Pokkaliibacter sp. MBI-7: one gene and its partner. Each later gene encodes a partner of the first gene's protein in a complex. Links are inferred from orthologs where the notes say so. Each region holds a gene or a part of one and is shown on either strand. Other genes may lie near its edges. The genes, in order: lpdA and aceF.

Region 1 (3,140 bases):
AGCCTGATCAAAAGGACGGGAAGCCTGCTCCGGGCAGTCACTGAAGCCGGTCGATAGCGCCCGCGCTGCAGCAAATCCGCCCAGACTGACGCGGTCAATGGAAGCCTCAGCGCCACCACACACAGCAATGTCTGCCTCACCTGCATGAATCATCCGTGCAGCATCACCAATGGCTTGTACGCCTGCAGCGCAGGCGGTCACCGGTGCGCCCAGCGGCCCCTTGAAGCCATGCATGATGGAAATATGACCAGCTGCCAGATTGACCAGAAAGCTGGGGATCGTGAAGGGCGACAGCCGTCGCGGGCCGCGACTGTCGGTGGTACGTACCGCATCGGCGATGGCACCAAAACCACCAATGCCGGAGGCAATCACCGTGGCGGTACGCTCCTGCTGCTCAGCCGTGTTCGCCACCCAGCCTGCCTGCTGCAGCGCCTGCCGGGCGGCCGCAACTGCAAACAGGATAAAGCGGTCCATCTTCTTCTGCTCTTTGCCGGGCACCCAGTCATCGGCATCAAAGCCGCCTTCGGCGTCATCGGCTTTGGCTGGCACCCTGCCGCCCACCTTGGCAGCAATATCTTCAGTAATCGCATCGGGCAGCAGGGTAATGCCCGACTGGCCCGCCAGCAGCCGCTGCCAGACCGTCTCCACCCCACAACCAAGCGGGCTGACTATCCCCATGCCGGTGACCACAATTCGTTTCATCTTGATTGTCCTCTGACCAGGGCTGAATCGCTTATCACGAGTTATCTGTTGCTCCCCTGGCAGGCGAGCGACGCCCCGCCCGACACCCTGGCGCCGAGAACAAGGCATAGCGCCCAGCTGCCGGGGCTGTTTCAGCGTTTTTGTGCTTTGGGATTAGGCAGATCGGTAATGGTGCCCACTGCCAGCTCTGCCGCCAGCCCCACCGACTCACTGAGGGTGGGATGCGCATGAATGGTCAGGGCAATATCATCCACCGTGGCACCGAACTCGATAGCCAGGGTCAGCTCCGCCAGCAGTTCACCGGCATTGATGCCCACCAGACCGGCGCCCAGCAGTCTGCCGGTGGCCTCGTCATAGATCAGCTTGGTTTTACCGTCGACGCGATCCGCACCGATGGCACGGCCATTGAACTTCCACGGGAAAGCCGCCACCTGATAAGCCAGCCCCTGTTGTCTGGCCTGCTTTTCCGTCAGTCCAACCCAGGCAATCTCCGGGTTGGTGTAGGCAATGGAGGGGATCACCAGCGCGCCAAAGCTATGCTGATGCCCTGCAGCGACCTCTGCCGCCACATGACCTTCATGGGTGGCCTTGTGCGCCAGCATCGGCTCACCGGCGATATCGCCAATGGCGAAGATGTGCGGCTGGCTGGTTTGCATCTGTTTGCTGACTGGAATAAAGCCGCGCTCGTCCACCGCGATGCCCGCCTTATCCGCATCCAGCAGCAAGCCGTTAGGACGCCGCCCTACCGCCACCAGAATGGCATCAAACTCCTCCTCAGCGGGCTGGCCTTTGGCATCCTCCAGTGTCACCGTCAGTGCCTTTTCAGCCGCGGCGACAGCCGTCACTTTGGTGCTGAGCAGTACCCTGAGGTAATCCTTGTTACTGCGCTGGAAAATATCGACAAGATCCTTATCTGCGGCAGGCACCAGCTGCGACGCGGCCTCAACCACGGTGACCTGACTGCCGAGGGACTGATACACCGTCCCCAGTTCCAGTCCGATAATACCGCCGCCAATGACCAACAGGCGTGGAGGAATGCTGCGTAGTTCCAGCGCAGCGGTGGAATCCCACACCCGCGGGTCATCCTTGGGCAGAAAGGGTAGCTGCACACTGCGTGACCCGGTCGCGATGATCGCCTGCTCAAACTGCAGCGGCTGCACACCATCCTCCTGCTCAATGAGCAACTGATGGCTGCCGCTGAAACGTGCATAGCCCTGCAGCACCCGCACCTTGCGCTCTTTGGCCATAGCAGAGACACCGCCGGAGAGCTTGTCGACGCTGCTTTGCTTGAAAGTGCGCACCTTGTCCAGATCCACCCCGTTGTCACTGAAGCTCAAGCCGACATGAGCTGCCGTGCTGACTTCCCGCCGAATCTGCGCCACATGCAGCAGGGCTTTGGACGGAATGCAGCCGACATTGAGACAGACGCCTCCCAGCTCGCTGTAGCGCTCGATCAGCGTGACGTCCATGCCCAGATCGGCAGCACGGAAAGCCGCGGAATAGCCACCCGGGCCAGAGCCGATGACCACCAGTTGCGTCTGCAGAGTCGGTTTCATGTGCACCTCCTGAAGCGGTTACAGGCACATCGCCTGCGATGCTGATAATCATAGGCGCCGCCAAAATATGTTAAAGAACATATTTTGACAGCTGCATCGTCTCTATACTGGGCTGGCCCTAACCTGTCACAGAGAGAATATCGCCATGCCCTACGCCCCTGAGCACAAGCAACAGTCACGCGAACGCATCGTGCGGGCGGCGGCAGAGCTGTTTTCCACCAAGGGTTTTGATGCCGTATCCATCGATCAGGTCATGGAAGCTGCCGGGCTGACACGCGGTGCTTTCTATGCCCACTTCCGCTCAAAGCAGGAGCTGTACCGGGAATCCATTATTGCCGCCAGCCGCCACAGCGGTGTGGCCAATGTCCTGAAAAACCTCAGTGATCCGGCGCAGACCGCGCGACAGGTGATCAACAGCTATCTTAGTAACGAGCATCTGGCGCTGCAGTTTTTCCCCTGCCCGATGGCGTTTCTGTCCACCGACATCGCCAACCGTGACAAAGGCGTCCGCGATGCCTACACCCGGGTATTTCATGGTCTGAATAATGTCATTGAGGCGGGTCTGGAGCCTGTGGAAGAACGCCTTAGCGGGAATAGCCAGCATCGTCAGCAACGGGCGCTGGCGATTACCGCACTGATGGTGGGGGGGATGGCCATCGCCCGGGCACTGACTGATGAAGACAGCAAAGCCGCATTGCTCACGGCCTGTATGGATACCGCGCTGGGTCTGCAGGAGGGGGATCTGGGATCGCTGCTGACATCGCTTCGCGAGGAGGCAATGGACGCCTGAGCTCAGGCACACGACAGGTCACGGCGACCGGGTCAACCTCACCGGTCGCCGCCATATGCCTGCGTCAGTCCTGCAGGCTCTCCAGCGTCTGC
Region 2 (3,275 bases), 230 kb from region 1 along the record:
TGCGCCAGCACGCGCAAGCAAAGGCTGAGCGCCTCTTGGCAACCCTGAGTGATCAATAGCTCGCTGGCAGATACTGAACACCCCGCAGCCTGCATACGTACAGCGATTTGCTGTCGCAGGGTCTTATTGCCCGGAGGAAAGGCATAGTCGGTAATCAGACCCGGCTGTTCACGCAAGCAACGATTTGAGATTCGCCTGAGGATCTCCTGAGGCAGGAACGCCGCCTCAGGCACCGCGGCACCCAGATGCATCAGGCCAGGCTGGCGAGACTGATTGAGTACATGATTGATCAACTGGTGGCGAGAAACCGCCACGGGGGCTGGCACATGCTCTTCAACCTGCAGACGCTCTGGTAAAGCCTTCACATAAAAACCAGAGCGTGGGCGCGCCTCGATCAGGCCCTGCGCTTCCAGCGCACTCAATGCCGCCAGAGCAGTGCTCTGACTGACACCCCATTGTTGATGCAATTTACGAATAGAAGGGATCCGTTCACCCTCAGCGAATACGCCTGTGCGGATATGCTCAGCTAACTGTTCTGCAACCTGTTGATATAACACCAGACCCTCCCGATCACATTTAAAAATCGTTGGTATCCGCAGCACACAGCCTGATCGTACGACAGCAAAATATCGCTGTGGACATATGCAACAGAAGCAAAAAAGGCCACTGCGAACAGTGGCCTTTAAGGGTACAAACTATGGGGCAGAAAAGGCTACCCGAAGTCCGTTCAGAGCAGCATACGGCGAACGTCAGCCAGCAGCTGAGCCATATAGGTCAGGAAGCGGCCAGCATCACCACCATTGATGGCGCGGTGGTCATAGGACAGACACAACGGCAGCATGGTGCGAGGCTCAAACTCTTTACCATTCCAGCGCGGTTTGATATCGGCACGAGATACACCAAGGATCGCCACCTCAGGGGTGTTAACGATAGGAGTAAAGCCGATACCACCGATACCACCGAGGCTGGAGATGGTAAAGCACGCACCCTGCATTTCTGCAGGCTTGAGTTTCTTCTCCTGCGCCTTCTTGGCCAGCTCGTTGGCTTCGCGCGACAGCTCATAGACACTCTTCTTGTCGGCATCACGGATAACCGGGACTACCAGACCGTTGGGGGTGTCTACTGCCATACCGATGTGTACATACTTCTTGTACACAATGTTCTCGCCGTCTGCGTGCAGAGAAGCGTTGAACTTCGGATGGTTGCGCAGTGCAATAGCACAGGCCTTGATGATAAAGGGCAACGGAGTCAACTTGACACCAGCCTTCTCAGCCTCGGCTTTGACTTCCTTACGGAAGGTTTCCAGCTCAGTGATATCGGCATCATCAAACTGAGTCACGTGTGGCACATTCAGCCATGCGCGACTCATGTTGAAAGCGGTCACCTTGTGGATCTTGCTCATTGGCTGGATATCCACTTCACCCCACTGGCTGAAGTCGATTGCCGGTACCTGAGGAATCCCCGATCCAGACATGGTGGCTGCGGGAGCGGCAGCCGCCTTGGGCTTGGCCAGCTCCTGCTTGACGTAAGTCTGGATATCTTCTTTCAGGATGCGACCACGTGGGCCCGTTGGCGTCACCTTACCAAGATCAACACCAAACTCTCGCGCCAGAGCACGCACAGCAGGACCTGCATGAACGTTCTTACCTGCTTCACCTGTTGCAGCCGCCGGGGCAGCAGCGGGTTTAGCAGCAGGAGCAGGAGCAGGAGCAGCAGGTGCGACTGGCGCAGCAGCCTGAACTGGCGCAGGAGCGGCAACAGCAACAGCGCCGGCCACTTCAAGCTCAAGAATCAGATCACCTTCCGAGACCTTGCTACCTTCTTTCAGGGCAACGGATTTGACCACGCCACCTTTTGGCGCAGGTACTTCCATTGATGCCTTGTCAGTTTCCAGCACGATCAGCGAGTCACCTTCTGCAATGGTGTCACCGGCCTTGACGCAGATTTCAATGACATCTACGCCGGTCGCACCACCGATATCAGGTACCTTAACGGCCTCAACACCACCCGCCACCGGAGCGGCAACTGGTGCTGCTGGAGCTGCGGGTACTGCCGCAGGAGCGGTAACAGAAGACGACTCGATCGGAGTAGGCTGCGCAGGACCTGCTGCAACTTCCAGGACCAGAATCAGATCACCCTCGGAAACCTTGCCACCTTCAGCAACAGCAATGCTTTTCACCACACCGCTCTTGGGTGAAGGAACTTCCATGGACGCCTTGTCGGTTTCCAGCACGATCAGAGAATCGCCTTCAGCAATCTCCTGACCTACCTTGACCACCACCTCAATGACGTCAACACCGGTAGCACCACCGATATCCGGGACAGTAACCTGCTCTTCACCACCACTGGCCGCCGCAGGTGCGGCAACGGGTGCAGGGGATGGAGCTGCGGCAACCGGCTCAGCCGCCGGAGCGGGCGCGGATGTCACGGGTGCTGATGCACCTTCCAGTTCAAGCTCAAGGATATCCAGACCTTCGGAAGCCTTGTCACCTTCTTTGATGATGATGGACTTCACCACCCCACCTTTGGGTGCAGGCACTTCCATGGAGGCCTTGTCGGTCTCCAGAACGATCAGGGAATCACCTTCGTTGATGCTGTCGCCAGCCTTGACACAGACCTCAATGACATCGGCTTCACCACCACCGATGTCAGGCACTTTAATGATTTCAGTACTCACGTTGATCACCTCTCATCCGTTTCAAGTGCTAGCGTTAAACCGTTACCGGGTTCAACTTGTCGGGATTGATACCGAACAGCTTGATGGCACGTGATACTTCGCTGACGTCGATGCTGCCTTCTTCCGCCAGAGCTTTAAGAGCAGCAATGGCAACAAAGTAACGGTCAACCTCAAAGAAGTGACGGAGTTTCTTACGGGTATCAGAACGGCCGAAACCATCAGTACCCAGTACTTTAAAGCGATGTGGAACGAACTCACGTAACTGATCAGAGTACAGTTTCATGTAGTCAGTAGAGGCGATTACCGGGCCATTGAACTTGTTCAGGCACTCGGTCACATATGGAACACGAGGCTCTGATTCAGGGTGCAGCAGGTTCCAGCGTGAACAGTCCAGCGCGTCGCGGCGCAGCTCGTTCATACTGGTAGCGCTCCAGATATTGGCATCGACATTGAAGTTTTCACGCAGCAGTTTGGCTGCTTCACGCACTTCATTGAGGATGGTGCCCGAGCCCATCAGCTGAACACTCAGCTTGCTGGAAGGATTCGCCTCTTCAAGCAGATACATACCCTTGATGATGCCCTCTTCAGCACCGGCAGG

What was found.
Region 2: the proteins of lpdA (region 1) and aceF are in contact, whole or in part, in a crystal structure (PDB 1EBD), measured with the Geobacillus stearothermophilus proteins. The link is inferred for Pokkaliibacter sp. MBI-7 from one-to-one orthologs. Residues at the interface, in WP_049624544.1 of Geobacillus stearothermophilus: Pro340, Ser341, Asp344, Tyr345, Arg403, Asp406, Val408, Glu431, Ala432, Gly433, Asp438; in WP_033016211.1 of Geobacillus stearothermophilus: Ile130, Ala131, Met132, Pro133, Arg136, Arg140, Glu141, Asn155, Arg157.

What each region holds. Positions count from the first base shown.
Region 1 is NZ_JARVTG010000001.1:966,138-969,277, forward strand. The notes cover bases 47-2,869. They hold lpdA (dihydrolipoyl dehydrogenase), read right to left. Parts: upstream 2,259-2,869; coding sequence 834-2,258; downstream 47-833. Other genes in these bases: fabF (beta-ketoacyl-ACP synthase II), read right to left, coding at 47-702; QCD60_RS04300 (helix-turn-helix domain containing protein), read left to right, coding at 2,404-2,869. Outside these bases: more of fabF, read right to left, coding at 1-46; more of QCD60_RS04300, read left to right, coding at 2,870-3,048; QCD60_RS04305 (pyridoxal phosphate-dependent aminotransferase), read right to left, coding at 3,113-3,140. UniProt on the Escherichia coli protein: Lipoamide dehydrogenase is a component of the glycine cleavage system as well as of the alpha-ketoacid dehydrogenase complexes.
Region 2 is NZ_JARVTG010000001.1:732,868-736,142, forward strand. The notes cover bases 203-3,160. They hold aceF (dihydrolipoyllysine-residue acetyltransferase), read right to left. Parts: upstream 2,678-3,160; coding sequence 728-2,677; downstream 203-727. Other genes in these bases: QCD60_RS03315 (PLP-dependent aminotransferase family protein), read right to left, coding at 203-557; aceE (pyruvate dehydrogenase (acetyl-transferring), homodimeric type), read right to left, coding at 2,712-3,160. Outside these bases: more of QCD60_RS03315, read right to left, coding at 1-202; more of aceE, read right to left, coding at 3,161-3,275.